One region of the Nonomuraea sp. K271 genome, then DNA from elsewhere that is predicted to be linked to it. Evidence: riboswitches for the same ligand, from Rfam matches in the RefSeq annotation. Region 1 holds a riboswitch; the other holds the start of a gene.
The links. A riboswitch is a leader RNA that binds a small molecule or an ion and turns the genes downstream of it on or off. The one in region 1 is predicted to bind S-adenosylmethionine.

Region 1 (14,772 bases):
GATCAGCTTCAGCCGCTACCCGGTGCCCCACGCCCTGCTCGTCGACATCGCCGAGACCATGGCCCGCTACGGCCGGCTGCGCCTGGAGAAGGACCCGGCCAACGGCCTGGTGCTGACCTCCACCGACCGGGCCGTGCTGGAGGAGGTGCTGCGCTCCAAGAAGATCCAGCCGATGCTGGGCGAGCGGCTCGGCCCCGACTCCGTGATCGTGCACCCGAGCGACCGGGGCAACGTCAAGCAGGCCCTGCTCAAGCTCGGCTGGCCGGCCGAAGACCTGGCCGGCTACGTCGACGGCGAGCAGCATCCGATCGCGTTGCGGCAGGACGACTGGACGCTGCGCCCCTACCAGCAGGAGGCCGCCGACGCCTTCTGGCACGGCGGCTCGGGCGTGGTCGTGCTGCCGTGCGGCGCGGGCAAGACGCTCGTCGGCGCGGCCGCGATGGCGCACGCCCAGGCCACCACGCTGATCCTGGTGACGAACACGGTCTCCGCTCACCAGTGGAAGACCGAGCTGCTCAAGCGCACGTCGCTGACCGAGGACGAGATCGGCGAATACTCCGGCACGAAGAAGGAGATCCGCCCGGTCACCATCGCCACCTACCAGGTGATGACGACCAGGCGGAAGGGCGTCTACAGCCACCTGGAGTTGTTCGACGCCCGCGACTGGGGCCTGATCGTCTACGACGAGGTGCACCTGCTGCCCGCCCCGATCTTCCGCATGACCGCCCACCTGCAGGCCCGCAGGCGGGTCGGGCTGACCGCGACGCTGGTGCGCGAGGACGGCCGCGAGGGCGACGTGTTCTCGCTGATCGGTCCCAAGCGTTACGACGCGCCGTGGAAGGAGATGGAGAACCAGGGCTGGATCGCGCCCGCCGACTGCGTCGAGGTGCGGGTGACGCTCACGGACGAGGAGCGGCTGGCGTACGCGATGGCCGAGTCGGAGGAGCGCTACCGGTTCTGCGCGACCACGCCGTCCAAGACGCAGGTGACCGAGGCGCTGGTACGCCGCCATCTGGGCGAGCAGGTGCTCGTCATCGGCCAGTACATCGACCAGCTCGACGAGCTCGGCGAGCACCTCAACGCGCCGGTGATCAAGGGCGAGACTCGGGTCAAGGAGCGCGAGCGCCTCTACCAGGCCTTCCGCGACAAGGAGATCCAGGTCCTGGTGGTGTCGAAGGTGGCCAACTTCTCCATCGACCTGCCGGAGGCTGCCATCGCGATCCAGGTGTCGGGGACGTTCGGCTCGCGTCAGGAGGAGGCGCAGCGGCTCGGGCGTGTGCTGCGGCCCAAGGCCGACGGCGGGGGCGCCCGGTTCTACACGGTGGTCAGCCGCGACACGGTCGACCAGGAGTTCGCGGCGCACCGGCAGCGGTTCCTGGCCGAGCAGGGGTACGCGTACCAGATCATCGATGCCGACGACGTGCTCGGCGGTGTGTGACGGGGATGCCGGCGGTCATGCCCAGCCGCTCGCCCGAGCGGCCGGGCATCAGCGTGGCTTCACGTCCACGAGACTCCGCGGGTCGAAGACAATCCAACCACCCCCCTCACCTGCGTACTATCACGCCGCCTGCGACATACCCCCATGATCCGACAAACCCACCTGATATGCCCGAATTTTTCGGTATTCCGAGCTTGATCCCTTGAGGGCGGATCTACCCCCTACCTGACCAGCAGACCGCCGACGAAGAGCACGCCCTCCGCGACGATCCAGAACAGCACGCCGGCGCCCATGAGCTGACCGAACGTCCGCGGGTCGTGCCGCGACCACGGCAGCCAGGCCGCCACCGTGCAGCACGCGGCGACCACCGCGAACGCACCCGACAGCGTGGAGACCGCGCCCAGCCGCTCCGAGCAGGCCGCCGTCGACTCGCCACCCGCACAGAACGCCTGCAGCCCCCACCCCGCGAACACCGACAGACCCCACAGCGCCGCAAGAAGGCAGCTCGCGACCGTGGGGATGATCGGCGAGAAACGCAGCCGGACCCGCACCACCACCTATGCGTACCCAGGCCGCCCGAGCTAAATGCTTTGGAAGCCGGGAATCGTGGCGACTAAGCTGATGGATTCGCTGCCTTCAACCACCTCCGTCGTTCATCCCAGGGAGGCGCTTTCGCATGCCCGCACACCAACTGGCCCCCGACATACCCTCCGACGTGCTCGCCGCCGAGCAGGCTCACCTGGCCGAGTCCAGAGCCGCGCTCAAGGCCATGCGCGCCCACGCCCAGTCGCTCTCGTCCGACGCGGCCGGCGACTGGGTCTCGCAGCAGATCCTCCAGTCGCTGCTCGACCAGCGGGTGGCCGCGCTGGCCGACCATCCCGACACCCCGCTGTTCTTCGGCCGCCTCGACCGCGCCACCGCTCAGGAGGACGAGCCCGACGCCCTGCCCGGCACGATCCACGTCGGGCGCCGCCACGTGCACGACGGCAACAGCAGGCCGCTGGTCATCGACTGGCGCGCACCGGTGTCCCGCGCGTTCTACCAGGCCAGTCCCGCCGACCCCATGGGAATCGTGCTCCGGCGCCGCTTCGGCTACCACGGCGGGGCGCTGACCGCGTTCGAGGACGAACCACTCGGCGAGGGCGTCGAGCTCGGCCCGTCCAGGATCCTGACCCAGGAGATCGAACGCCCCCGCACCGGCCCGATGCGTGACATCGTCGCCACGATCCAGCCCGACCAGGACGAGATCGTGCGCTCCACCCTCGCCCAGACGGTGTGCGTGCAGGGCGCCCCCGGCACCGGGAAGACCGCGGTCGGCCTGCACCGCGCCGCCTACCTGCTGTTCACCCACCGCGAGCGGCTGGCCAGGTCGGGCGTGATGATCGTCGGACCCAACCGGGCGTTCCTGTCCTACATCTCCTCGGTGCTGCCCGCGCTCGGCGAGGTCAAGGTCGACCAGACCACGGTGGCGGGCCTGCTCGGGGAACACGCCGCGTCCGAAGACCCGGCCGTGGCCGCGGTGAAGGGCGACGCCAGGATGGCGGCGGTGCTCGACCGGGCTCTCTGGCTGCACATCGTGAAACCGGAGGAGGGCCTCGTCTACACCAAGGGCGCCTACCGGCACCGGGTGGCCGACCACGAAGTACGCGAGATCGTGGCCTCCCTGCGCGGCACCACCCGCTACAACCCCGGCCGGGCGGCGCTGGCGCAGCGGCTGGCCCACATGGTCCTCGTACGCATGGAGCAGCGCGGCGAGTCACCCGACGACCGGGTCCAGGACGCGGTGGCCCGTTCCAAGCCGGTGAAACAACTCGTGGACGCGGTCTGGCCCAAACTGACACCCGAACTGGTTCTCCACCGTCTGCTGTCAGATGCCGAATTCCTGGCGCGGGCCGCTAAATCAGATTTGTCGCCTGAAGAGCAGGAATTGCTCCTGTGGCGCAAGCCGTACCGGAGCTGGAAGTCGGCCAAATGGTCGGCCGCCGACGCCGCGCTCCTCGACGAGTTGCGCGACCTGATGGAACGTACGCCGTCGCTCGGCCACCTGGTGGTCGACGAGGCCCAGGACCTGTCCGAGATGCAGTTGCGCGCCCTCGGCCGCCGCTGCCGCAACGGCTCCGCCACCGTGCTCGGCGACCTCGCCCAGGGCACCACCCCCTGGTCGACCCGTTCGTGGACGTCGGTCCTCGAACACCTGGGCCAGCGCGAGGGCGAGGTCACGGAGCTGACCCTCGGCTTCCGCGTGCCGAGGGAGGTCCTCGACTACGCGGCCCGCCTGCTGCCCTCGATCGCCCCGGGCCTGGCAGCCCCGCAGTCGCTGCGGCCGGGCGCGGGCTCGCTCACCGTGCGCGAGGGCGGCTCGGTGGCGCAGGCCGCCGAGGAGGCCCTGGCCAAGGAGGGCTCGATCGGCGTCATCGTCCCCGACGCGATGGTGGCCGCGGTCTCCGAGTCGCTCGCCGGCCTGCCCTACGCCGTTCTCGACCCCGACTCGACCGAGGAACACCGCCTGCTGATCGTGCCCGCGACCCTCGCCAAGGGCCTGGAGTACGACCACGTCGTCGTCGTCGAGCCCGCCGACATCGTCGCGGCCGAGCCCCGCGGCCTGGCCAGGCTCTACGTGGTCCTGACCCGGGCGGTGACCTCGCTGACGGTCCTGCACGGCAAGCCGCTGCCGCCACAGCTGGCGAGCTGACAGGGGCCTGCGGCACGGCCGCTTCTAGGATGGCTGGGCAAGGAGCTCTAGACCTAGGAGGATGCCGTGCCAGCACCCCTTCCCCATGAACACCTGCCCTCGGTTACCGCGCTCGTGGTCGAGAGCGACGATCTCCAGGACGGTGAGCGGCTCAACGATGTCCACGTCTTCAACGACTGGGGCATGACGGGCCAGAACCTCTCGCCCCACCTGCGCTGGTCCGGCGCTCCGGCGGAGACCCGCTCCTACGCCGTGACCTGCTTCGACCCCGATGCCCCCACGGGCAGCGGCTTCTGGCACTGGGTGCTGTTCGATATCCCCGCCTCGGTGACCGAGCTGCCGACGGGCGCGGGCACGGCCCCGGAGTTCAAGGGCCTGCCCGGGGGCGCGGTGCACGCCCGCAACGACTACGGCAGCAAGGACTACGGCGGCGCCGCTCCGCCTCCCGGCGACCCGCACCGCTATGTCTTCACCGTCCACGCGTTGGGGGTCGAGTCACTCGGTCTCAGCAGCGACACCAGCCCGGCGGTGGTGGGCTTCAACATCACCGCCAACTCGCTGGCCCGCGGCCACCTCATTCCCCACTACGGCGTCTGACGACGAAGGTGCCCCACCGCACGTCGGTGGGGCCCCTTTCCGTGGGGTCTAGTCGCAGATCTCGTCGAGCGGCTGCAGGTTGCCGAGCAGCGGCACCCACCGCCGTAGCTCGCACAGCGGCGTCCCCTCGGTCACGGCGCCGCTGACGACGACCCCGGGGTCGTTGACGGCATGCGCGGGAACAGCCGTGAGGGTGACGGCGGCGAGGCCGAGAACGGCGACGCTCAGCATGCGCTTGCTGCGGGAGAACATTTCTCTGCTCCTTTGGTGAGGCGATGTGCAGACAACCCTTTCTCACTCCAAGTAGCAGTTCAATCGCGAAACGTAATGGCAGCGAAACGAAAACAAGAGCGGCCCGGAAAAACCGGGCCGCTCTTTTTGGGACGTGCGCCGCGAACAGGACCTAGAAGTCCATGTCGCCGCCGCCGGGCATGCCGGCGGGAGCGGCCGGGGTCTTCTCCGGCTTCTCGGCGATGACGGCCTCGGTGGTCAGGAAGAGCGCCGCGATCGAGGCGGCGTTCTGCAGCGCCGACCGCGTCACCTTGGCCGGGTCGAGAATGCCGGCCTCGAACATGTTGACGTATTCGCCCGACGCGGCGTTGAGGCCCTCACCCGGGGTGAGGTTGCGCACGCGCTCGACCACGACGCCGCCCTCGAGACCGGCGTTGACCGCGATCTGCTTGAGCGGCTCCTCCAGAGCCTTCTTCACGATCGCCGCGCCGGTGGCCTCGTCGCCGTTGAGCTCCAGCTTGTCGAACGCCTTGGCGCCGGCCTGCAGCAGAGCCACGCCACCACCGGGGACGATGCCCTCCTCGACGGCCGCCTTGGCGTTGCGGACGGCGTCCTCGATGCGGTGCTTGCGCTCCTTGAGCTCGACCTCGGTCGCCGCGCCCGCCTTGATGACGGCCACGCCGCCGGCCAGCTTGGCCAGCCGCTCCTGCAGCTTCTCGCGGTCGTAGTCGGAGTCGGTGCGCTCGATCTCGGCGCGGATCTCGTTGACCCGGCCGGAGATCTGCTCGGCGTCACCGGCGCCGTCGACGATCGTCGTCTCGTCCTTGGTCACGACCACCTTGCGGGCACGGCCCAGCAGGTCGAGGGTGGCGGTCTCGAGCTTGAGGCCGACCTCCTCGGCGATGACCTGACCACCGGTCAGGATCGCGATGTCGTTGAGCATGGCCTTGCGGCGGTCGCCGAAGCCCGGGGCCTTGACGGCCACCGAGCGGAACAGGCCGCGGATCTTGTTGACCACCAGGGTCGCCAGGGCCTCGCCCTCGACGTCCTCGGCGATGATCAGCAGCGGCTTGCCGGACTGCACGACCTTGTCGAGCAGCGGCAGCAGGTCCTTGTTGGCGGAGACCTTGCCGTTGACGATCAGGATGTAGGGGTCTTCGAGCACGGCCTCCATGCGGTCGGAGTCGGTGACGAAGTACATCGACGTCATGCCCTTGTCGAAGCGCATGCCCTCGGTGAGCTCGAGCTCGAGGCCGAAGGTGTTGCTCTCCTCGACGGTGATGACGCCTTCCTTGCCGACCTTGTCCATCGCCTCGGCGATGAGCGCGCCGATCTCAGGGTCGGCGGCGGAGATGGAGGCGGTCGAAGCGATCTGCTCCTTGGTCTCCACGTCCTTGGCCAGCTTGGACAGCTCCTCGCTGACCCGCTCCACGGCCGCCTCGATGCCCTTCTTCAGAGCCATCGGGTTGGCGCCCGCGGCCACGTTGCGCAGGCCCTCGCGCACCAGCGCCTGGGCGAGCACGGTGGCGGTCGTGGTGCCGTCGCCGGCGACGTCGTCCGTCTTCTTGGCGACCTCCTTGACCAGCTCCGCGCCGATCTTCTCCCACGCGTCCTCGAGCTCGATCTCCTTGGCGATGGACACACCATCGTTGGTGATCGTGGGAGCGCCCCACTTCTTCTCCAGCACGACGTTGCGCCCCTTGGGGCCCAGGGTCACCTTGACGGCGTCGGCGAGCTGGTTCATACCGCGCTCGAGACCGCGCCGGGCGTCCTCGTCAAACGCGATCATCTTGGCTGCCATAAGGCTAGACCTCCCAGATGCAGGGTGGCTTGTCGTGGACCGAGCCGACGCCCGCGACGGCATGGGTCAGCATCTCCTTCGGCAGACCCCATCGTCCCGATCCGGTGTTGGCACTCTGCTGCACAGAGTGCCAACGAACTGTTTAGCACTCTACCCTGCCGAGTGCAAGCGAACTCACCTGCGGCCGTTCCTTTCCCCAGGTCAGTCGTCTGTCCGGCGAGCCGCCCGTGGACGCACCGCTGGCCGCGGTTCGCGCACACGACTCGCCGTACCAGGGGTCGACGAAAGATAGGTGACGGTTCGCACGGACTGCGCTGCCGCGCGATCCCGCCGGTGCATACCAGTGCGGTGAATCAGACCGTCCTGACGGACTCCGCCTGCGGTCCCTTCTGGCCCTGCGTGATCTCGAACTCGACACGCTGTCCCTGTTCGAGAGAGCGATACCCGTCCATCATGATCGCTGAGTAATGGACGAATACATCCTTACCACCGTCTACCGCGATGAAGCCGTAGCCCTTGTCCGCGTTGAACCACTTGACGGTGCCCTGCGCCACTTCCGACTCCTCTTACTGGTCTCCCAGATCTCGCCCATTCCTCCGCGAGACCCGTAATCGCCCGACATAACAGAAAATCAGCCAGGCGATCGCCCTCGACCATACCTGTGGCAAGGGGTTTGGCAACAGAGTCAATCTGCAGAGACCACATTTCTTCCATCGGCGGTTCAACGTTGAATTGCGGGGAAAAGAAGAAGGCGCCCACAAGGGACGCCTTCGCCGAAGTGTGATCTGCCGCACTCACCCGCCCGCGACGGCGGGGATGATGGAGATCTGGGTTCCCTCCGGCGCCGGAGTGTCCAGCCCCTGGGCAAATCGGACGTCCTCTTCCCCCACATAAACGTTGACGAAACGCCGAATCTGGCCCGATTCATCCAGAATTCTTGCGCCGATACCCGGGTAGTCAGAGTCCAGCTTGGCCAGCACGTCACGAAGAGTCGCGCCCTCGCCACTGACTTCCGCGTTGCCCCCGGTGTAGGTGCGCAGAATGGTGGGAATCCGCACAGAAACGCTCATGGTTACACTCGCCCTTTCGTGGTTGTCAGACAGTCGCGCGGAACGCGTCGAGAGAGGGCCGGATCACGGCCGTGGGCCTGGCGTCGCCGCTGATCGCGTCGAGCGTCTTGAGGCCGTCACCGGTGTTCAGGACCACGGTCTCGGCCTCCGGGTCGAGCTGCCCGGTCTCGGTGAGCTTCTTCAGCACGCCCACGGTCACGCCGCCCGCGGTCTCGGCGAAGATGCCCTCCGTCGAGGCCAGGAGCTTGATGGCGGCCACGATCTCGTCGTCCGTGACGTCCTCGACGCCCCCGCCGGTCCGCCGCGCGATGTCCAGCACGTACGGGCCGTCGGCGGGGTTCCCGATGGCCAGCGACTTGGCGATGGTGTCGGGCCGTACGGGCTGCACGACGTCGTGGCCCGCCTTGTAGGCGGTCGACACGGGCGAGCACCCGGCCGCCTGCGCCCCGAAGATCTTGTACGGCGTGTCCTCGACCAGCCCGAGCGCGACCAGTTCCTTGAAGCCCTTGTCGATCTTCGTGAGCTGCGAGCCCGAGGCGATGGGGACGATGATCTGCTCGGGCAGCCGCCACCCGAGCTGCTCGGCGATCTCGTACGCGAGCGTCTTGGAGCCCTCGGCATAGTAGGGCCGCAGGTTGATGTTGGTGAACCCCCACTTGTCGCCGAGCGGGTCGCCGATCAGCTCCGAGCAGAACCTGTTGACGTCGTCGTAGGTGCCCTCGATGCCGATCAGCCGGCCGCCGAAGACCCGGGCCATGGCGATCTTGGCCTGTTCGAGGTTGGCCGGGATGAACACGCACGCCTCCAGCCCGGCACGCGCGGCGGCGGCCGTGACCGCGCCCGCGAGGTTGCCCGTGGAGGAGCAGGAGAGCGTGTGGAAGCCGAAGTTGCGGGCCGCCTCGACGGCCATGGCGACCACGCGGTCCTTGAAGGAGTGGGTGGGGTTGCCCGAGTCGTCCTTGACGTGCAGGGACCTGATGCCGAGCGCCCGCCCGAGGTTGCCGGCCCTGACCAGCTTGGTCCATCCCGGGTTCATGTTGGGCTTGTCGGCGACGTCGGCCGGCACGGGCAGCAGCGACCGGTAACGCCAGATGTTGGCGGGTCCCGACTCGATCGCCGCGCGGGTCACCGCGCCGAACTCGTAAGCCGCTTCGAGCGGCCCGAAACATTCCTGGCAGGCGAAGCTCGGACCGAGCGGGTAGCGTGCGCCGCACTCGCGGCAGGACAGACCGACGGCGGGACCAAAATCGAGCGACATGAAGCGAGGCCTTCCCTCATCTTCGTCTACGGCCACCTTGACCACAGACCGGAATTGGCACCTTGTCCCGGTCGGCCTCGCCAGGTCGCGAGTCACAAGCCGGGAGGGTTGCCGGGGCTTCGCAGGGCCGGTCCCTCCACCCCTCTGGATGAGCAATATTCAGTTGTCGAGTCGGACTCTACCCGCCCACGTGGCGGAAACGTCCTTCCGTCTCAGAGTTTGAGACGCGCGATCTCAGCGATAGTCCTCCCCCAGCACGCCCTGGACATATTTGCGCGCCTGGTGGATGCGCGACTTGGCGGTGCCGAGCGGGATGCCGAGCTGGTCGGCCACCTCGTTGTAGTCGAGCTGGACGATGTCGCGCAGGACCAGCGCCTGCGCCAGGTCGGGTTTGTCGGCCTCCAGCGCCTCCATGGCGTCGAGCAGGTCGAGCCGCGAGCCCGCGATCACGCTGACGCGGCGCACGTCGGGCTTCTGCATCGGCAGCTCGTCGGAGCTCTGCTCGGCCGCCCTGCGCTTGAGCGAGCGGTACGTGGTCCGCGCGCAGTTGGCCGTCACAATGTGCAGCCAGGTGCTGAACCTGGCCCGTCCCTCGAAGCGCCCGATGTTGCGCGCCACGGCCAGCAGGGTGTCCTGGGAGGCCTCCTCGGCGTCCTGGTGGTAGGGCAGTATGCGGGCGCAATGACGCATGACATCGGGCTCGATCCGCCGCAGCAGCTCACCAAGAGCGCGGTGGTCTCCGGCCGCGGCGGAGCGGGCGAGTTCCTCGGTTAGCTCATCAAGCGCCATGCCTGGGATCCTAGGGTCATAGGGAGCCTTGTTGGCATCCTTCCTTTTCCGATGGGCCGTTCACCACGATGATCAGTGTGGTCCCGTCTGCACCGACACGCCAGCCGGAAGGAGTCACCTTGAGGTCTCACACCAGCTCACCGCCCTGCCGGCGGCCCGCGCGGCTGGAGCGGGCGCGGTGAACAACGTCCTGGTGGCCTCCAACCGCGGCCCTGTCTCCTTCACCGTCTCCGACGACGGCGAGCTGACCCTGCGCCGCGGCGGGGGCGGCCTGGTGTCGGGATTGTCCGGCGTGGCCAAGGACGACGGTGTCCTGTGGGTCTGCGCGGCGTTGTCCGACGGCGACCGCAGCGCGGTGCGCCTGGCGCCCGGCGGCCGCATCGACCATGCCGGCTACGACACCGGCCCGCTGCGCATGCTCGACATCCCGCCCGCCACCTTCCACCGCGCCTACAACGCCGTGGCCAACTCCACGCTGTGGTTCGTCAACCACCTGCTCTACGACATCCCCAACGCGCCGCTCTTCGGCACCAAGTTCGGGCGCGAGTGGGAGTCCTACCGCGACTACAACGGCGCGTTCGCGCTGGCCCTGGCCGAGGAGGCCGGCCACGAGGCCAGGGTGATGGTGCAGGACTACCACCTCACGCTGACCCCGGCGATGCTCCGTGCCGAGCGGCCCGACCTGCGCATCGCCCACTTCAGCCACACGCCGTGGGCGCCGCCCGAATACTTCTCCCTGCTGCCCGACGAGGTGGCGAGGGAGGTCCTGGAAGGCATCCTGGGGGCCGATCACGCCGGGTTCCTCACCGACAGGTGGGCGCAGTCGTTCATGGACTGCTGCGAGGCGCTGCTGGGCGCGGAGGCCGACCGCGTCGGGCGCAGCGTCACCCACGACGGCAGGACGACCCGCATCGGCGTGCACAGCCTCGGCGTCGACGGCGCAGCCCTGTGGGAGCGGGCCTGCGAGCCCGACGTCGAGTCGCACATGACCGCTCTGAAGGAGCAGGTCGGCGACCGCAGGCTGATCGTCCGCATCGACCGCACCGAGCTGTCGAAGAACATCGTGCGCGGCCTGGTCGCCTACGGCGAGTTCCTCGGCGCCCACCCCGAGTGGCACGGGAAGGTCGTGCACCTGGCCTTCGCCTACCCGAGCCGGCACGACCTGCCCGAATATCGCGAATACACCGCGTCGGTGCAGCGCTGCGCCCAGCAGATCGAGGACGAATACGCCACGGAGGACTGGGACCCCCTCATCCTCAACGTCAACGACGACTACCCGCGCTCGCTGGCCGCGTACCGGATGGCCGACGTGCTGCTGGTCAACCCCATCCGCGACGGCATGAACCTGGTGGCCAAGGAGGGCCCCGTGCTCTCACCCCGGTGCGCGCTCGTGCTGTCGCGTGAGGCGGGCGCGGCGGCCGAGCTGGGCCCTCACGCGCTGCTCGTCAACCCCTACGACATCAGTGGCACGGCCGCCGCCCTGCACGACGCGCTCGTCATGCCGGAGCAGGAGCGGCGGGCGCGCCGCGACAGGCTGCACGCGGCGGCCACCGCCCTGCCGCCGCAGAAGTGGCTGGCAGCCCAGCTCGACGCCCTGGCCTGAGTGCTCAGCTCCAGCGGGCGCGCCTGAGCAGCCGGACGGCCCCCGCGTGCTCCACTGGTCGACGACCAGCACCTTCGTCGTCGGCAGGTACCACTCGCGCTGCACGAAACGCGACCTCACCCGGCCGCCCGCGTACGAGACACAGGCGGCCGCCCACTCGCGGCACGCGGCCAGGTGGCCCGGCCCGACCTGGCGCAGGCCCTTCTTCCTCGCCGCGCCGAGCCTCTGCCCTCACGGTCACCACGCGGGTCCAGGCGGCGGCGGAAGGGTCGGGCCGCCCGATGAAGGTGACCGCTTACGGACGGCTGAACGCGGACGCCAGCTCGCCGAGCAGAGCCACGACTCCCTCGGGGCCGTCCACCACGATGTCGGCCCGCTCGGCCAGCGCCGTCACCTCGGCGGAGCCGCTGCACACGGTCACGCCGGGCAGGTTGGACGCCTCGACGGCGTCGTACGCGGCCAGGTCGCCGAGGTCGTCGCCGGCGAACAGGACGGACCTCGCGGCCCGCTCGGCCAGGAAGAGGCTGAGTGCCTGGCCCTTGTCCATGCCCGGCGGGCGCAGTTCGAGGACGTAGCGGCCGGGCTCGACCACCAGGCTGTGCTTCTCGGCCAGCTTGGCCAGCGGCTCGCGGAGCTTGGCGAGGGCGCCGTCGGGGTCGGGGCTGCGCCGGGTGTGCACGGCCACGGCGCGGCCCTTGTCCTCGACGGTCACGCCTTCGACGCCGAGCGAGTCGAGCAGCAACGGCAGCTCGGCCTCGGTGCGCGGCACGCCGGCGGGGGGCGGGGGCGCGGAGACGCGGCCGTGCTCCCAGCGTTCGAACCCGTAGTGTCCGAGCACGACCAGCCCCGGCACGTCGCTCAGCCCCGGCCCCAGTTCCAGCACGGTGGCCGGTGGCCTGCCGGTCACGATGACCACCGCGAGCACGTGGGCGCCCAGGTCGGCGAGAACTTCGGCCGCCTTCGGGTGGATCACGGCCTCGGCGGGATCGGGCACGATCGGCGACAGCGTGCCGTCGAAGTCGAGCCCGATCACGGCGCCCGCCGGATCGCTCAGGATCGCTTCCATTCCAGGGATGTTCCTCACGCGGCTGCCGTACCCAGCCGGTCAGGGGCGCATGCCAAGCCGTCTGGCGGCGCGGTCACGCTGACGGGTGGAGCGTAACCTGCGCAGCCTCTTGACCAGCATGGGGTCCTGCTCGAGCGCCTCGGGTCTGTCGATCAGCTCGCCGAGCAGCTGGTAGTAGCGGGTGGCGGAGAACCCGAAGGTCTCCTTGATGGCCTGCTCCTTCGCGCCCGCGTGGCGCCACCACTGGCGTTCGAAGGCGAGGAGCTCGTGATCGCGTTGTGAGAGTGGTTGCCGGCCGGACGGCTCCTGGGCAGCATTGTCACCGCTGAGCGGTGCTCCCATGGTGTCCTCCTCGAAAGGGGCGTGTGACGGTCACGTCGCACGCACACGGCCCGTGGCCATCGTAATGTGCGGCGCGCTGCTGTTCATGGCGGTTCGACAGACGTACAGTCACCAGATGTGACCTCAGTAATCACGCTGCTCACGGACTATGGGCTCGAGGACGGCTACGTGGCGGCCTGCCATGGCGTGATCGCCGGGATCGCGCCCGAGGCCAGGGTGATCGACGTGTGCCATCTGATCCCGGCGGGCGACGTACGGCGCGGCGCGGCCGTGCTCGCCCAGACCATCCCCTACCTGCCCGCGGGCGTGCACATCGCCGCGGTCGATCCGGGGGCGGGCGCGTCCAGGCGCGCGGTGGCCGTGGAGGCGGGCGGCCGGGTGTTCATCGGGCCCGACAACGGGCTGCTGTCGTGGGCCGTGCACGCCGGCGGCGGCGCCCAGTCGGCTCACGAGATCAGCAACGAGCAGCACTTCCTGCGGCCGGTCTCGCCCACGTTCCCGGGGCGCGACGTGTTCGCGCCGGTCGCCGCCAAGGTCTCCGGCGGGCTGAGCACGGCCGAGCTGGGGCCGGAGATCCCGGTCGGCAGGCTGGTCTCGCTGCCGGAGCCGACCTCCCAGCTGCGTGAGGGCTCGGTCGAGGGCGAGGTCGTCTCGGTCGACCGCTACGGCAACACGCAGTTGTCGATCGCGGCGCGCGACCTGCAGGCGCTGGGCGTGCGGGTGGGCGACACGCTGGGAGTGCGGCTGGGGCGGCGGCAGCTCTCGCTGCCCTACCGGGAGACGTTCTCGGCGGTGCCGCCGGGTGAGCTGGTGGCGTTCGCGGACTCGGCGGGGCTGGTGGCGATCGCGGTCAACTGCGGTGACGCGGCGCAGCGGCTGGGGCTCCCGCCCGGTGCCCATGTCCGGCTTTCTCCTCTTTCTTAGGGCGAAAGCCACAGATCGGAATTACTCCGCGTATCGGTCTGTTTACTGAAGGGTCGGGCTGACTCGGCGGTCGCGTGTCAGAATGCGGGTCAAACGTCCCCTCCCCCTCCCCTTCGAGGTCGACGTGTACCAGCTTCCTGTTGTCCTGCTGTCGATGTTGTCCACGCTCCTGCCCGCCCCCGAGCCTCGCCTGCCCGAGCCCAGGGTCTTCCCCTTCGCCGTGCCGGGCGTCAGCCCGTCGGGCGCGCGGGTCACGTACATGCTGGCCGGGGTCGCGCCCGAGGCGACGTGCCCGGCCGCGTTCCAGCCCTCGGCCGTGGGGCCCGGCTGCCGCACCGCCTTACGCGCGACGTACGCCGACAGCACGGGCACCTACGTCGCCACCGTGGGCATCGCCGTGCTCGACGGCCCGCAGCTCACCCCCTCCAGTACCGGACGGCCGGCGACCGTGCGGCCCGTGGCCTTCCCCGGGGGCCCGGCCGAGCGGTTCGGCGACCGCCAGTACGTCACCGGGGTGGTCCTGCGGCCCGGCGGGCGCTACGTGGTGGCGGCGGCCGCGGGCTACGCCGACGGGCGGGCGTACCAGCCGGGTGAGGCGGTCGAGCCGCGGCTGCGCGCCGCCGCGAGCCAGCTCGTCACGGCGCTGCACCGGGCACTGACCGGATGAGCAGGCTCCTCGTGCCTGCCCTGGTGACTGCGCTGGCGGTGGGCACAGTGCTGGGGGCCGCCGCTCCGAGCGCCTCCGACGACGTCAGCCGCGTCGCGCGGGCCGGGCAGTGGCAGCTCGGCGCGTTGCGGCTGCCCCAGGCCTGGCGTACGAGCAAGGGCGCCGGCGTCGTCGTGGCCGTGCTCGACACGGGCGTCAACGCCCGCCACCCCGACCTGGCGGGCGCCGTGATCCAGGGGCCCGACCTGACCGGCGTGGACGCGAGCCCGCACCGGTGGGGACGCCACGGCACCG
Region 2 (14,772 bases), on a different contig from region 1:
GAAGCGCAGGGCCGCGGTCAGGCCCGCGATGCCGGAGCCCACGACGACCACGTCGGCCTCGACGGTCCAGCCGGGCGCCGGGGCGGTCAACCGGAGGGGGATCGCCGGTGCACTCATGGGGTCTCCTCAGCGAGGCGATTTCGTCAACATGACGATAACCTGTCCCCCGACGTGGGCTCGCCCCGGGGTGCCCGCTCAGCCGCGGCTCAACGTCACGCTGACGTTGTCGATCAGGCGCGTGGTCCCGACCCTGGCGGCCACCGCGAGCACGGCCATGCCGTCGTACGTCTCGTCCACCTCGGCGAAGGTCGCCGGATCGACGAGGACCAGGTAGTCGACGTCGAGCTCCGGCCCCGCCGCGTCGAGCACCTCCCGCGCCTCGGCGCGGATCCTGGACGGCGTGAGCCCGGCCGCGCCCGCCCGGAGCGCCCGCGAGAGCGCCAGCGCCACCCGCCGGTCGTCATCGGACAGGAACCGGTTGCGGCTGGACAGGGCCAGGCCGTCGGGCTCGCGGACGGTGGGCACGTCGAGGATCTCGATCGGCAGGTCGAGGTCGGCGACCATGCGGCGGATGAGGGCGAGCTGCTGGGCGTCCTTCTGCCCGAACACCGCCAGCCCCGGCTGGACCACGTTGAACAGCTTGAGCACCACGGTGAGCACCCCGTCGAAGTGACCGGGCCGGGCTGCCCCTTCGACGATGGAGCCCATCCGGCCCGCGGTGACGCCCACCTGGCGGTCGGGCGCGTACATGTCCTCGACGGCCGGATGGAACACAACGTCGACGCCCTCGGCACGGCACACGTCGAGATCCGCCTCGAATGTACGGGGATATCGCGAAAAATCGTCATTAGGGGAAAATTGCAGAGGATTGACGAAAATGCTGACCACAACGTGATCGGCCCGAGCGCGGGCCTGCCTGATCAGCGCCTGGTGCCCCTCGTGCAGCGCACCCATGGTCGGCACGAGGGCCACCTCGCCACCACCCCGGGCCTTGACCAGATCTTCCCTATTCCTGGCGACGATCAGCTCCATGCCGGCCCTCTCTCATCCTTTAAGTCCATATGTTGCCCCCCAGCGCGTCGAGCAGCCGCTCCGCCTCCTCGGGCTTGAGCAGCCCCGCCGCGAGCGCCCGGTCCGCCGTGAGCCTGGCCAGCGCGATGTAGGCGTCGGCCGCCTCGGGAGCGGCCAGGATGAGCGCGTCGACGTGCTTGCGTACGGTGCCGGCGTCGCCCCGCACCACCGGGCCGGTGAGCCCACCGATCCCGAGCCGCAGCACGTTGTCGAGCGCGGCGCCGAGCAGCGGCCCCAGCATCCGGCCCGGGTGGTCGACGCCGATGCGCCCGAGCAGGTCAGACGACTCGGCGATGAGCGTGACCATGTGGTTGGCCGCTCCCGCGAGCGCCGCGTGGTAGAGCGGGCGGTCGGCGTCGGCGATCCAGACCGGCTCGCCGCCCATCTCGATCACCAGGGCCTCGGCGATGGGACGCAGCACGTCGGGCGCGGTCACGCCGTAGGAGATGCCGGTGAGCTTGTTGAGATCGTCGTCGCGACCGGTGAAGGTCATCACCGGGTGCAGCGCGAGCGGCAGCGCGCCGGCCTCGGCCGCCGGGTCGAGCACGGACAGCCCGTACGCCCCGCTGGTGTGCACGAGCAGCTTGCCGTGCAGGTCGGCCTTCGTGGACGCCAGCCCGTGAGCCAGGTCGGGCAGCGCGTCGTCGGGAACGGTGAGCAGAATCAGCTGCGCCGCCGCCACGACCTGGTCGGGCCGGGACGGCGTGACACCGAGCCGGTCGGCGGCCCACCGCTGCGAATTGTCGGACACTCCGCTGGCGGCCACCACCTGATGGCCCGCCTGCGCCAGCGCGGCCCCGAGGGCCGAGCCCACCTTGCCCGCACCGAGCACGCCTACGGTCAGCCGTGCCGGGCGATCACCCGCGTCCATGACGTCACCCCTGTCGACTGTGAACGAGAAACCCGCTGGGCGCACTGCCGCTCACGGGGTCTCGACAAATGACGGCACCAGGGCGGCAGCTCGCTGATGCGGGCTTTATCTTTCGTGATGGCGCTGGCGACCAGGGTAACGGCCTGACGGAGCCGAGCATGTGACCGTGCCTTTGCCGCGCGTTGAGTTAACGACAAAAGCGACAAGGGCATACAAAAAACGCACCCCCTGTCGGAAGAGATGAGGAGAGGGGTTCACCGCATGGCAGCGGGCGCCGAGTCCGTCCTCTGGACCCGACGCCCGCGAAAGACGTGAACCTCTTGGAGGTGCACCGGGCCGGCCGACCGCCGACTGACCAGCCCGGGACGGACCCGGGCCGGCCTGCGCCGGCCCGGGCTCCGCCTCACTCAGTGGTGGCTGGGCACGTGGGCGAAGGCGCCGCCCTTGCAGCCGGCGAGCGCGCCGCCGATGACCGCCACCGCGTTGCCACAGACGTTGACGGGGATGGCGATGGGCAGGTGCAGCTGGTTGCCCGAGGCGATGCCACCGGCGCCGCTGGTGATGTCTGCGTGCGCGGGGGCGGCGAGGGACAACATCGCAACGGCTCCGGCGACGGCCATGGCCTTCTTCAGCACGAGGGCTCCTCTCGGTTGCGCGGCCGTCTTGAGGGCCGCGGGGCGTGCTCGACAGGGGACACAAGGAGTGACCACCCGATGACAATAGGTCAACGTTACCCCAACCCGAGTACAGTGAGTAGTCTTTACCTGACGTACTGTGCCCAGCGGAAGTCATGAGATAGTCCAGACATGTGGCTCACCTGGCGCGCCGCCACGCAGCGTGCGCTTTACGGCGAGGCGGGCTTCTACCTACGCGAACGCCCTTCGGGCCACTTCCGCACCTCGGTCAGCGCCTCGGCCGCGTTCGCCGACGCGGTGCTGGCCCTGCTCGCCGAGGTGGACGCCGAGCTCGGCTCCCCCGCCGTGCTCGACCTGGTCGACATCGGCGCGGGCGAAGGGACGCTCGTCACACAGGTCCTGGGCGCCGCCGAGCCCGGCGTGCGCGACCGGCTGCGGGTCACCGCCGTCGACCTCTGCCCCCGCCCCGAGGGCCTGCCCGAGCGCATCCGCTGGCGTCCCGACCTGCCCGCCGCCATCACCGGGCTGGCCATCGCCAACGAATGGCTCGACAACGTCCCGATCGACGTGGTGGAGCAGACCGCCCAAGGACCGCGGCTGATCATGGTCGACGTACGCACCGGCGAGGAGCGGCTAGGCGACCCGCCCGGCCACGCCGACCGCGAATGGCTCGAGCGATGGTGGCCGTTGTGCGGGGTGGGCGCGCGGGCGGAGATCGGGCGACCCCGCGACGAGGCCTGGGCCTCGGTCCTCGCACGCCTGACCAGAGGGCGAGCGATCGCCATCGATTATGCACATCCTGTGGATAACCGCCCGCCGTGCGGCACCCTGACCGGATACCGCGACGGCGCGGTCGTGACCCCCGTCCCCGACGGCACCTGCGACATCACGGCACATGTCGCGCTCGACGCGTGCGCGGAGGCCGGGCGCGAAGCCGGTGCGATATCCACAACCTTGTCCACACAGCGTGACGCGCTCAGGGCCCTCGGCATCACCGGCGCCAGGCCGCCCGCCGACCTGGCCCACGTCGATCCGCGCGGCTACCTGCGCGCCCTGGCCAGAGCCTCCGAGGAGGGCGAACTGATCCATCCGTCGGGGCTCGGCGGCTTCGGCTGGCTCAGCCAGTGGCGGTGAGCTCCAGCGAACGCAGCCCGCGGATGACGTAGCCCGGCTTCCACTCCGGCTCCCGGCGCAGCTCCAGCGTGGCCGCGCGGTCCAGGAGGGCACCGAACGACTCCATCAACTCGATCCTGGCAAGCGGCGCCCCCAGGCAGAAGTGGATCCCGGCGCCGAAGGAGACGTGCGGGTTGTCGGCGCGGCCCACGTCGAGCCTGTCCGGGTCGTCGAACACCGTCTGGTCCCGGTTGGCCGAGCCGAACAACAACGCCACTTCCGCCCCGCGCGGGATCCGCACGCCGTGCACCTCGATGTCCTCCAGCACCCACCGCTCGAACATCTGCAGCGGCGTGTCCCAGCGCATCAGCTCCTCCACGGCCGTGGGCAGCAGCGAGCGGTCCTCGCGCAGCCGTACGAGCTCGGCGGGGTTCCTGAACAGGGCCCACCAGCCGTTGCCGGTCACGTTCACGGTGGCCTCGTGACCGGCGTTGAGCAGCAGGACGCACGTGCCGACCAGTTCGTCCTCGGTCAGCTCGGTGACCTGGGTGAGCGCGCTGATCAGGTCGTCGCCGGGGCGCGGGCGGCGCTCGGCGGCCAGGGCCTTGAGGTAGGCGGCGAACTCCTCCGCCGCGCGCACCGCGGTGTGCTGGGCCTCGGGGGCAGGGTTGAGCTCGTACATGCCACAGATGTCGGCCGACCACGGGCGCAGCAGTTGGCGGTCCTGCTCGGGGATGCCGAGCATCTCGGCGATCACGGTCACCGGCAGCGGTTCGGCGACGTCGGCGATCAGGTCGCCGCCGCCCTTGGCGACGTACGTGTCCACCAGGTCCCGCGCGATGGCGTGGACCCGGGGGCGCAGCGACTCGACCATGCGCGGCGTGAACGCCTTGGACACCAGCCGGCGCAGCCTCGTGTGCACCGGCGGCTCCACGTCGAGCATGCCCGCCCTGATCACCCGCCAGAACGGCTTTTGGAACTCCGGCTCCGGCGGCCTGCCGAACTCCTCGGGCGTGGCCACGTGCAGGTAGGAGCGGCCCAGGCGGCGGTCTCTGAGCAGCGCGTTGACGTCCGCGTGCCGGGAGATCAGCCACTGGTTCGTCGGTTCGAAGTAGCTGACCGGAGCGTCGCGGCGCAGTTCCTCGTAGACGCGGTACGGGTGAGCCACGAAATCCGGATCCCAGGGATCAAAGCGCATCATTTCATCTTAGGAGCGGGATCCTCCCTTTCGGCAGTGCCTTTTTCCTCCAGCGCCTGCTGCCCCCGCTTGCGACGCATGCCCGGGTCCGGGTTATAGTTCGTGACGTAGGTCATGAGTGCCAGCGACAAGCCCCGGCTAGCTGGCCGGCAACCCTCGCGTCCGCGGCGGGGTGCCCCGGGTGAAGACCTGGTCCGTCACGAGGTGTGGCGGGCAAGCGCGGGCTCCGTGGCTGCTCCAGGGGTCCGGCGACCCCGAGGAGAACTGCCGTGTCCACGTTGACGATCTTCACGTCCGCTTCCGCCAGGGCCGCCGAGGCCCCCGCCCCCACGGCCGAGCGACGTGTCCCCGCCGTGCTCGGCGCCGACCTCAAGGTGCCGGTCAAGGGCGGCCGGCTGGTGAGCTACGCCAACCTCGACTACGCCGCCAGCGCCCCCTGTCTGGAGCCGGTCAGCGCGGCCGTCGCCGCCGCGCTCCCGGCCTACTCCAGCGTCCACCGCGGCGCGGGCTACGCCTCCCAGCTCACCACCGCCCGCTACGAGCAGGCCAGGCACACCGTCAGCGCGTTCGCCGGGGCCCGGCCGGGCGACGCCGTCATCTTCACCCGCAACACCACCGACGCCACCAACCTGCTCGCCCGCTGCCTGCCCGAGGGCACGACCACCGTCGTCTTCGACACCGAGCACCACGCCTCGCTCCTCCCCTGGCCCCGGTCCGTACGCCTGGCGCCACCCGCCTTCCCCGGCGAGGCCGTGCGCGCCGCCGACGAGACGCTGGCCGCGATCGACGGGCCCAAACTGCTCGTGGTCACCGCCGCCTCCAACGTCACCGGCGAGTTGTGGCCGATCGCCGCCCTGGCCCACATCGCGCACCGGCACGGGGCCAGGATCCTGGTGGACGCCGCGCAGCTCGCACCGCACCGGCGGCTCAACCTCACCGCGCTCGACCTCGACTACGTGGCGTTCTCCGGGCACAAGCTGTACGCCCCCTTCGGCGCGGGCGTGCTGATCGGGCGGCGTGACTGGCTGGCCGAGGCGGAGCCGTACCTGAAAGGCGGGGGCGCGGTCCGGTCGGTGGCCGGCGGGGTCGAGTGGCACGACGACCCGGAGCCGCGGCACGAGGCGGGCACGCCGAATGTGCTCGGCGCCATCGCGCTGGCCGCCGCCTGCGACGCGCTCTCCGCCACCGGATGGACCCCACTGGTGCGCGAGGAGGAGCGCCTGATCGCCCGGCTGCGGGCCGGTCTCGCCTCGATCGAGGGTGTACGCGAGCTGTCCCTTTGGGGGGACGACCATCCGCGGGTGGGCATCGTGTCGTTCGCCGTCGAGGGGCGAGCGGCCCGCGAGGTGGCCGAGGTGCTGTCCGGGGAGTACGGCATCGGTGTGCGCGACGGCAAGTTCTGCGCGCACCCGTTCGTCCGGCACCTGCTGGGCACGGAGAACGGGCTCCCGGACGGCGGGTGCGAGGACGGCGCCGCGTCGGCGGTGCGCGCCTCGATCGGCATCGGGACCACGCAGGAGCACGTGGACCGGCTGATCGATGCGCTGCGCGACCTCACCGCCCGCTGAAGGTCAGCCCTTGGGCGGTTCGCGGCGTGGTGGCTGCTCGTCGCCGACCAGGGCGTCGATGTCGCGCATGTCCTTGTCGCTGAGGCCGCTGTCCTTCGGCGCGCTCGGCTGCCGGGGCACCTGGGGCGGCTCCTCCTGCGCCGGCAAGGGCGTCGTCGGGCCGCCCCGCCCGGCGGGGGCGTGGGCGGCGAGGTCCGCCTCGGCCGCGCGGCGTTCGGCCCGCCGGCGCGACATCGCGCGGAAGATGCCATCGAGGCCGAACCGGCCGCCGCCCAGGACGAGGAACAGCAGGCTCAGCGAGCCGAGGGCACCCGGCACCTCCCAGCCGTTGTCGGCGGACAGCGGGGTGAGGCCCCAGTGCACGAAGAAGATCGCGCCGAGCATGTTGAGCAGCAGCAGCACCACCACGGGCCTGACCAGCAGGCCGAGGATCAGGAAGATGCCGCCGACGGTCTCCACGACGGTCGCGTACGCGGCGGCCACCTCGGGCGCCGGGATCCCCGACTCCCTGAAGCCCTGCGCGGTGGCGCCCAGGCCGCCCTGCCACTTCTGCCATCCATGGGCCAGGAAGATCACGCCCGTCACCACGCGCGCGACCAGAGCCGCGACGTCGAACAATATTCTCTTCATGGTGATTTCTCCCCCCGTTCCAGATATCCCTCCCCATGTCCGACTTTGGGATGCACACGCATACCAAGGTTTGACGGTCACCCCGCCGCTGGATCGACACCCACGACGGTGGCAGCATGGCCGTATGACGGAACGTGTGGTCGGCATAGGTGCGGGCGCCAAAGAACTGGCCACCGAGGACATGATCCTCAACATCGGCCCGCAGCATCCGTCGACCCACGGGGTGCTTCGGCTCCGGCTCACGCTCGACGGCGAGCGCATCGCCACCGCCGAGCCCATCATCGGCTACATGCACCGCGGCGCGGAGAAACTGTTCGAGGTGCGTGACTACCGCCAGATCATCATGCTCGCCAACCGGCACGACTGGCTGTCAGGGTTCGCCAACGAGCTGGGCGTGGTGCTCGCCGCCGAACGCCTGCTCGGCATGGAGCCCCCGGTCAGGGCCGTGTGGGCGCGCACACTGCTGGCCGAGCTCAACCGGGTGCTCAACCACCTGATGTTCCTCGGCTCCTACCCTCTGGAGCTGGGCGCGATCACCCCGCTGTTCTACGCCTTCGACGAACGCGAGCGCATCCAGGCCGTCATGGAGGAGATCTCCGGCGGGCGCATGCACTACATGTTCAACCGGGTCGGCGGGCTCAAGGAAGACCTGCCGCTCGGCTGGCTCGACCGGGTGTCGGCGGCCGTCGCGCAGACCCGCCGCCGCGTGCCCGACATCGAGAACCTCATCCTGAACAACGACATCTTCCTGGCCCGCACCACGGGGGTCGGCGTGCTCACCCGCGACCAGATCATGCAGTACGGCGTGAGCGGCCCCATCGCCCGCGCCTCCGGCGTCGACTTCGACCTCCGGCGCGACGAGCCCTACCTCGCCTACCCCGAGCTGCCCGTCAAGGTGATCACCAGGAGCGCGGGCGACTGCCACACCCGCTTCGAAGTCCTGCTCGAACAGCTCAAGGTCTCGCTCGACCTGGCCGACGCCTGCGCCGAACGCCTGCGCGCGCTGCCTCCAGGGCCGATCAACCAGCGCCTGCCCAAGGTGCTCAAGGTGCCGGAGGGCCACACGTACGCGTGGACGGAGAACCCGCTCGGCATCAACGGCTACTACCTCGTCTCCAGGGGCGACAAGACGCCGTGGCGGCTCAAGCTGCGCTCCGCCTCCTACAACAACATCCAGGTGCTGCGCGAGATGTTGCCTGGTCACCTGGTGGCCGACATGGTCGCCATCCTCGGCTCGATGTTCTTCGTCGTGGGTGACATCGACAAGTGACGACGCAAGAGCGCGACAAGTACGTCGACTGGCTGCGCGCCCTGAGCCTGATCGTCGTGGTGGTGTGGCACTGGGCGTTCACCATTCTCGAATGGAAGCCGCACGGCCCCGAGCCCACCAGCCCGCTCGGCTTCACCTCGGGACTGTGGATCCTCACCTGGCTGCTGCAGGTGCTGCCGCTGTTCTTCTACGTCGGCGGTCACGTGCACCTGCTGTCCTGGAACCGGGCCAAGACGCGGGGCGTCGGCATCGGCTCGTTCGTCCTGCGGCGCATCCGCGCGCTCGCCTTACCCGCGCTCGTCCTGTCCGGCGTGTGGGCCGTCATCGGGGCTGTCGTCACGTGGGCCTTCGACGTCGACTGGATGTGGCGGGTCGTGCTGCTGGTGCTCAGCCCACTCTGGTTCCTCGGCGTCTACCTGGTGCTGATCGCGCTGCTGCCCGTGGCGCTGTGGCTGCACAACCGCTACGACGTGCTCGCCCTGATCTGGCTCGGCGGCGCCGCCCTGGTGATCGACGTGGTGCGCTTCAGCTACGGCGTCGACCAGGTCGGCTGGCTCAACATGCTCGTCGTCTGGGGGCTGGCGCACCAGGCCGGGTTCTTCTACGACCGGGTCGTGGCGCTGCCCCGCCGCTATGACAAGGGACTGTTGTGGACCGGGCTGTTCGCCCTCTTCGGGCTGGTCTACTCGGGCATCTATCCCGGCTCGATGGTGGGCGTGCCCGGCGACAAGTGGTCGAACATGGCGCCGCCCACGTTCGTGATCGTGGCGCTGCTGCTCTTCCAGATCGGGCTCGTGGAGGTGCTGCGGCCCTCCATGGAACGCGTACTCGTACGGCCGGGCTGGCGCCGGGTCAACGACTTCATCAACCGTTATTCGCTGCCGCTGTTCCTCTTCCACACCACGGGGATGGCGATCGCGCTGGGATTGTCGTGGTGGTGGTTCGGCACCATGGGCACCCAGATCCCGCCCGACCTGAAATGGTGGCTGGAACGCCCCATCGCCATCATCGGCCCGCTGATCTGCACCGCCCCCGTCATCTATCTCTTCGGCCGGCGCCGCACACCTGTGCGCCAAAAGCGGGACGAGGACGTCAGCCGCTCCCTAGGCTCGGAACATGCCTGACATCGGCTTCCACGCCACCGCCGAGGACCTGCGGATCATCCGCGCCGCGCTGCGGGAAGGCGAGCGGCCGAGCGACGTGATCCGCCGCGCGCTGCGCCTGCTGCGCCGGGAGATGTGGCACGACCGCGTGCGGGCCGCCGCCCGGCGCAGCACCGAAGACCTCTCCGGCGAGCACTAGTCGCGCTCCTGCTCCTCCGGCTCCTTGGGGATGCGGCAGGAGTGCTCCAGGTAGAGGGCGGCGCAGACGAGGAGCACGCACGACGCCAGCGACCCCGCGGCGACGAAGAACTCGCCCCGTGGCGTCTCCCGGTCGAGCAGCTGCGCCGTGTGCAGCCCGAACCCGGCGAAGATCCCCCCGAACGCCGCCCCCGCGTACGCCGACGCCTTCGCCAGCGCCGCCAGCCGGGCCACCGCCATCGGCTCCACCGGCTTGGTGCCGGGCTTTCTCTCGATCCTGGCCTTGGTCAGCCAGGCGGTGTAGCCCTCGCCGATGGCCAGCAACGTCACCGTGGGGATCGCGGTCCACGGCATCAGCGGCAGGTCGGAGTAGACGGGCTGGATCACCACCCAGGTGAGCAGCGCGACGACGACGAGGATGCCGACCAGATGGCCGGGATGTGTGGGCCTCAATCCGGCCTCTGCAGCTTGAGGTCGTCGCGCAGGCGTACGCCCTGCCGGTCGAGCCCCTCCAGCAGGTCGGCCACCCGGCCGCGGCCGGGCAGCACCGCCTCGGGATCGGCCTTCGACCAGGGCACCAGCACGAACGCGCGCTCGTGGGCGAGCGGATGCGGCAGCGTCAGCTCGGGGTCGTCGCTGACGAGCTCGCCCACCGCCACCAGGTCGACGTCGAGAGTGCGCGGCCCCCACCGTTCGCCCCGGACCCTGCCGAAGGCGTCCTCGACGTTGAGCGCCCGCTCCAGCAGCCGGAAGGGCTCCAGCGTGGTCTCGGCGATCACGATCGCGTTGAGGTAGGGGCGCTGCCCGGACGGGCCGCCGACGGGGTCGGTCTCGTAGACGGGGGACGCCTGCACGAACCTCAGCCCAGGGGCGTCGAACAGGGTGTCGACGGCGCCCTGCAACGTCTGGAAGCGGGCCCCCAGGTTGCTGCCCAGGGCGATGACGGCCTTCATCAGCGGCTCCGCTCGATCGTCACGACCACATCGTCGAAGGGCAGCGGAATGGGTGCCGCCGGCTTGTGCACGCTCACCTCGGCCCTGTGCACCAGCTCATTCGCCAGGCACACCTCGGCCAGCCGCTGCGCGAGCGTCTCGATCAGCTCGACCGGCTCGCCCTCCACGACCTTGACGAGGGCCTCGGCCAGCTCGCCGTAATGGACGGTCTTGGTGAGGTCGTCGCCGGCCGCCGCCGGCGCGGTGTCGAGGAACAACGTCGCGTCGATGACGAACTCCTGCCCGAGCTCCCGCTCGGCAGCGAGGACGCCGTGTCTCCCCCGGGCCCGCAGGCCCTTGAGGGCGATGCGATCAGCGCTCAAGCTCGCCGTCCTCCTCCTCGTCGTCATCGCTCTGGAGCACGGGCGAGCCATGGTGCATCCACAACCGCCACCCCTGCGGGGTGCGGAGGTAGACGTTGCTGGCCACCACCTTGCCCGCGGCGAAGCTGGACTCGCCCTCCTCGCCCGCGGTGAGGATGTTCTCCACGCAGGTGAGCACGGCCACGTCGCCCAGCACGGTCGTGTTGACGTCGGTCAGCACGAACTGGATGTAGGTGGTGTTGGCCATGATCAACGCCCATGACCGCAGCACCTCCGAGCGGCCCGTCAGCAGGGTCCAGCCCGGGTGCACGCAGCTCACCTGCTCGTCACCGGAGTCTTCCGCCCAGATCTCGGTCATCTTGTCGAGATCGGCGTTCTCGATAGCGGCGTAGAACTCCTGGTTCACCGTCTCGATAGCGGCGGTGTCGACGCTCATGTGTTGGCTCCGGCTCTCTTCCATGCGGCGGCCACGCGCACGGCATCGGCATTGGGACCTACCTCGTGCACGCGCACGCACCAAGCGCCCGCGTGGGCGGCCAGCGCGGTCACCGCCAAGGTCGCGTCGTCGCTGCGGCTGAACGGCCGGGGTGTGCCGTCGGGGCCGGCCAACAGTCGGCCGAGGAACCGTTTGCGCGACGCGCCCACCAATAGCGGATAACCCAGTTCGGCGAGCTTCGGGATGCCGGCCAGCAGTGCCCAGTTGTGGTCGGCGTTCTTCGCGAATCCGAGACCGGGGTCGATCACGATCTGCTCCTCCGTGACGCCCTCCGCCAGCACCAGATCGACCCGTTTGCTCAGCTCTTCGCGGACCTCGGTGACCACGTCGGCGTAGACGGCGCGGCTGTCCATGTCGTGGCTGTGGCCGCGCCAGTGCATCACGACGTAGGGGACTCCGGTCGCGGCGACCGCGCGGGGCATGTCGGGGTCGGCCAGCCCGCCGCTCACGTCGTTGACGAGCCGCGCGCCCGCCTCGACCGCGGCCCTCGCGACCTCCGCCCGCATCGTGTCGACGCTGACCCGCACACCCTCCGCGTCGAGCGCCCTGATCACCGGGAGAATCCGGGTGAGCTCCTCCTGCAGGGACACCCTGGCGGCCCCGGGACGGGTGGACTCGCCGCCCACGTCGACGATGTCGGCGCCCTCACGGACCAGGTCGAGGCCGTGCTGGATCGCGGCCTCCTCGTCGAACCATCGCCCGCCGTCGGAGAACGAATCGGGCGTCACATTGACCACGCCCATGACGAGGCACCGATCCGCGCCTTCCGGCACGTTCATGGGCACGCTAGTCATGGGCCAAGCCTAGGCGCTTCCCGACACGTGATGACATCGTGGGTACCCCGTTCCGTCATCAGCGGTGGAGAATCAGCGCCATTGCCTCGGAACGGGTCTTGTCGCTGGTGCGGAAGTCACCGCGGACCGCCGAGGTCACGGTCTTGGCACCGGGCTTGCGCACCCCACGCATCGTCATGCACAGGTGCTCGGCCTCGACCACCACGATGACCCCGCGCGGCTCCAGCACCCGCATGAGCGCGTCGGCGATCTGCGAGGTCATGCGCTCCTGCACCTGGGGACGGCGGGCGAACACGTCGACCAGGCGGGCCAGCTTGGACAGGCCCGTCACCTCACCGCGCTGGTTGGGGATGTAGCCCACGTGGGCCACCCCGTGGAACGGGACCAGATGGTGCTCGCAGGTCGAGTAGACCTCGATGTCCCTGACGAGCACCATCTCGTCGTGGTCGACGTCGAAGACCTTGGTCAGCACGTCCTCGGGCGTCTGGCCGAGCCCTGAATATTGCTCGGTCATGGCGCGGGCGACCCGGGCAGGCGTGTCGAGGAGGCCGTCGCGGTCGGGATCCTCGCCGATGGCGGCGAGGATCTCGCGTACGGCCTTCTCGATCCGGCCCTGGTCGATGTCGTGCTGCGTCACGCACTGTCTCCGGACGGAAGGGCGTCCTGGTGGCCCGTGGTGAGCGAGCCGTTGGCCGACTGCTCCTTCGGGGTCAGGATCGGCGGGCGGTCGGAGGGCAGCCGCTTGCCGTAGCCCGCATAGGACGGACGGTGCTCCCTGATGACCACCGGGCTGAAGATCTGGAGCACCTGCTCACGGGAGAGGGTCTCCTTCTCCATGAGCTCGAGCACCAGGTTGTCGAGCACGTCGCGGTATTCGACCAGGATGTCCCAGGCCTGGTCGTGCGCCGTCTCGATCATCCGGCGGACCTCCTCGTCGATCGTGGAGGCGATCTTCTCGGAGTAGTCGCGCTCGTGGCCCATCTCGCGGCCCAGGAAGACCTCCGCCTGGCCGCTGCCGAACTTGCGGGCGCCGAGCTGCTCGCTCATGCCGTATTCGGTCACCATGCGGCGGGCGACGGCCGTGGCCTTCTCGATGTCGTTGGAGGCGCCGGTGGTCGGCTCGTGGAAGACGAGCTCCTCCGCCGCCCGGCCGCCGAGCAACATCGCGAGCTGGTCCATCATCTCCGACCTGGTGGCCAGGAACTTGTCCTCCATCGGCAGCGTCATCGTGTAACCGAGCGCGCGGCCACGGGACAAGATCGTGATCTTGTGCACCGGGTCGGAGTTGGGCAACGCGTGCGCCACCAGCGCGTGACCGCCCTCGTGATAGGCGATCATCTTCTTTTCCTTGTCGGACATGACCCGCGTCTTGCGCTCGGGCCCTGCCATGACGCGGTCGATCGACTCCTCGAGAAGCTCCATCGTGATCAGCTTCTGGTCGGCCCGCGCGGTGAGCAGGGCCGCCTCGTTGATCACATTGGCGAGGTCGGCGCCGGTGAAGCCGGGGGTGCGCCGCGCGATCACGTCGAGGTCGACGTCGGGAGCGAACGGCTTGCCCCGCCCGTGCACCTTGAGGATGCCCTTGCGGCCCTCGAGGTCGGGCCGGTCGACGGTGACCTGCCGGTCGAAACGCCCAGGACGCAGCAGCGCCGGGTCGAGGATGTCGGGCCGGTTGGTGGCCGCGATGAGGATCACGCCGCCCTTGACGTCGAAGCCGTCCATCTCGACGAGCAGCTGGTTGAGCGTCTGCTCGCGCTCGTCGTGACCGCCGCCCAGGCCGGCGCCGCGGTGGCGGCCGACCGCGTCGATCTCGTCGATGAAGATGATCGCCGGGGCGTTGGCCTTGGCCTGCTCGAACAGGTCACGAACACGCGAGGCGCCGACACCGACGAACATCTCGACGAAGTCGGAACCGGAGATCGAGTAGAACGGCACGCCGGCCTCACCCGCGACCGCGCGAGCCAGCAGCGTCTTGCCGGTGCCGGGCGGGCCGTAGAGCAGCACGCCCTTGGGGATCTTGGCGCCGATCGCCTGGAACTTGGACGGAGCCTGCAGGAACTCCTTGATCTCCTGCAACTCCTCGATGGCCTCGTCGGCGCCCGCGACGTCGGAGAAGGTCGTCTTGGGGGTGTCTTTGGTGATCAGCTTGGCCTTCGACTTGCCGAAGTTCATCACCCGAGAGCCGCCGCCCTGCATCTGGTTCATGATGAACAGGAAGATCAGCACGATGATGACGATCGGCAGGAAGCTCACCAGGAGGCTCACCAGGAAGTTTTCCTGCGGCACCTCGGTGGCGAAGCTCTTCGTCTTGCCCGCGTCGACCTGAGCCTGGAGCTCGTCGGTCAGCTTGCTGCCGTAACCGGTGACCCAGTCGGACTGGATCAGCTTCGTCGGGGCGTCGCCGGCCTTGACCACGACGGGACTGGTCAGCGTCACCTCGATCCGGTTGTCCTTGTCGATGATCTTGGCGTTGCTGACGTTTCCGGCGCGAATCTGCTGAAGAACCAAGG

Region 2: linked by a shared signal. The riboswitch ahead of GUY59_RS24755 (aminotransferase class V-fold PLP-dependent enzyme) and the one ahead of thrC (threonine synthase) in region 1 are both predicted to bind S-adenosylmethionine.

Annotation. Positions count from the first base shown of each region.
Region 1 is NZ_JAAAHR010000041.1:15,272-30,043, forward strand. Features, by position in the region: gene GUY59_RS16685 (DNA repair helicase XPB) at 1-1,438, shown strand, start outside; gene GUY59_RS16690 (hypothetical protein) at 1,660-1,995, opposite strand; gene GUY59_RS16695 (HelD family protein) at 2,115-4,130, shown strand; gene GUY59_RS16700 (YbhB/YbcL family Raf kinase inhibitor-like protein) at 4,197-4,727, shown strand; gene GUY59_RS16705 (hypothetical protein) at 4,776-4,979, opposite strand; gene groL (chaperonin GroEL) at 5,131-6,759, opposite strand; gene GUY59_RS16715 (cold-shock protein) at 7,113-7,313, opposite strand; gene GUY59_RS16720 (MoaD/ThiS family protein) at 7,554-7,829, opposite strand; gene thrC (threonine synthase) at 7,855-9,087, opposite strand; SAM riboswitch class I at 9,101-9,242, opposite strand; gene GUY59_RS16730 (RNA polymerase sigma factor) at 9,322-9,876, opposite strand; gene GUY59_RS16735 (alpha,alpha-trehalose-phosphate synthase (UDP-forming)) at 10,055-11,479, shown strand; gene otsB (trehalose-phosphatase) at 11,775-12,545, opposite strand; gene GUY59_RS16745 (DUF3263 domain-containing protein) at 12,585-12,887, opposite strand; gene GUY59_RS16750 (SAM hydrolase/SAM-dependent halogenase family protein) at 13,005-13,811, shown strand; gene GUY59_RS16755 (hypothetical protein) at 13,894-14,478, shown strand; gene GUY59_RS16760 (S8 family peptidase) at 14,475-14,772, shown strand, end outside.
Region 2 is NZ_JAAAHR010000075.1:6,526-21,297, reverse strand. Features, by position in the region: gene GUY59_RS24785 (L-aspartate oxidase) at 1-117, opposite strand, end outside; gene panC (pantoate--beta-alanine ligase) at 196-1,032, opposite strand; gene GUY59_RS24775 (Rossmann-like and DUF2520 domain-containing protein) at 1,052-1,942, opposite strand; gene GUY59_RS24770 (chaplin) at 2,350-2,577, opposite strand; gene GUY59_RS24765 (SAM-dependent methyltransferase) at 2,749-3,711, shown strand; gene GUY59_RS24760 (cytochrome P450) at 3,695-4,888, opposite strand; SAM riboswitch class IV at 4,999-5,114, shown strand; gene GUY59_RS24755 (aminotransferase class V-fold PLP-dependent enzyme) at 5,158-6,456, shown strand; gene GUY59_RS24750 (DoxX family protein) at 6,460-7,086, opposite strand; gene GUY59_RS24745 (NADH-quinone oxidoreductase subunit D) at 7,211-8,356, shown strand; gene GUY59_RS24740 (acyltransferase family protein) at 8,353-9,480, shown strand; gene GUY59_RS24735 (hypothetical protein) at 9,473-9,658, shown strand; gene GUY59_RS24730 (DUF3180 domain-containing protein) at 9,655-10,110, opposite strand; gene folK (2-amino-4-hydroxy-6-hydroxymethyldihydropteridine diphosphokinase) at 10,107-10,610, opposite strand; gene folB (dihydroneopterin aldolase) at 10,610-10,972, opposite strand; gene GUY59_RS24715 (nuclear transport factor 2 family protein) at 10,962-11,408, opposite strand; gene folP (dihydropteroate synthase) at 11,405-12,262, opposite strand; gene folE (GTP cyclohydrolase I FolE) at 12,321-12,899, opposite strand; gene ftsH (ATP-dependent zinc metalloprotease FtsH) at 12,896-14,772, opposite strand, start outside.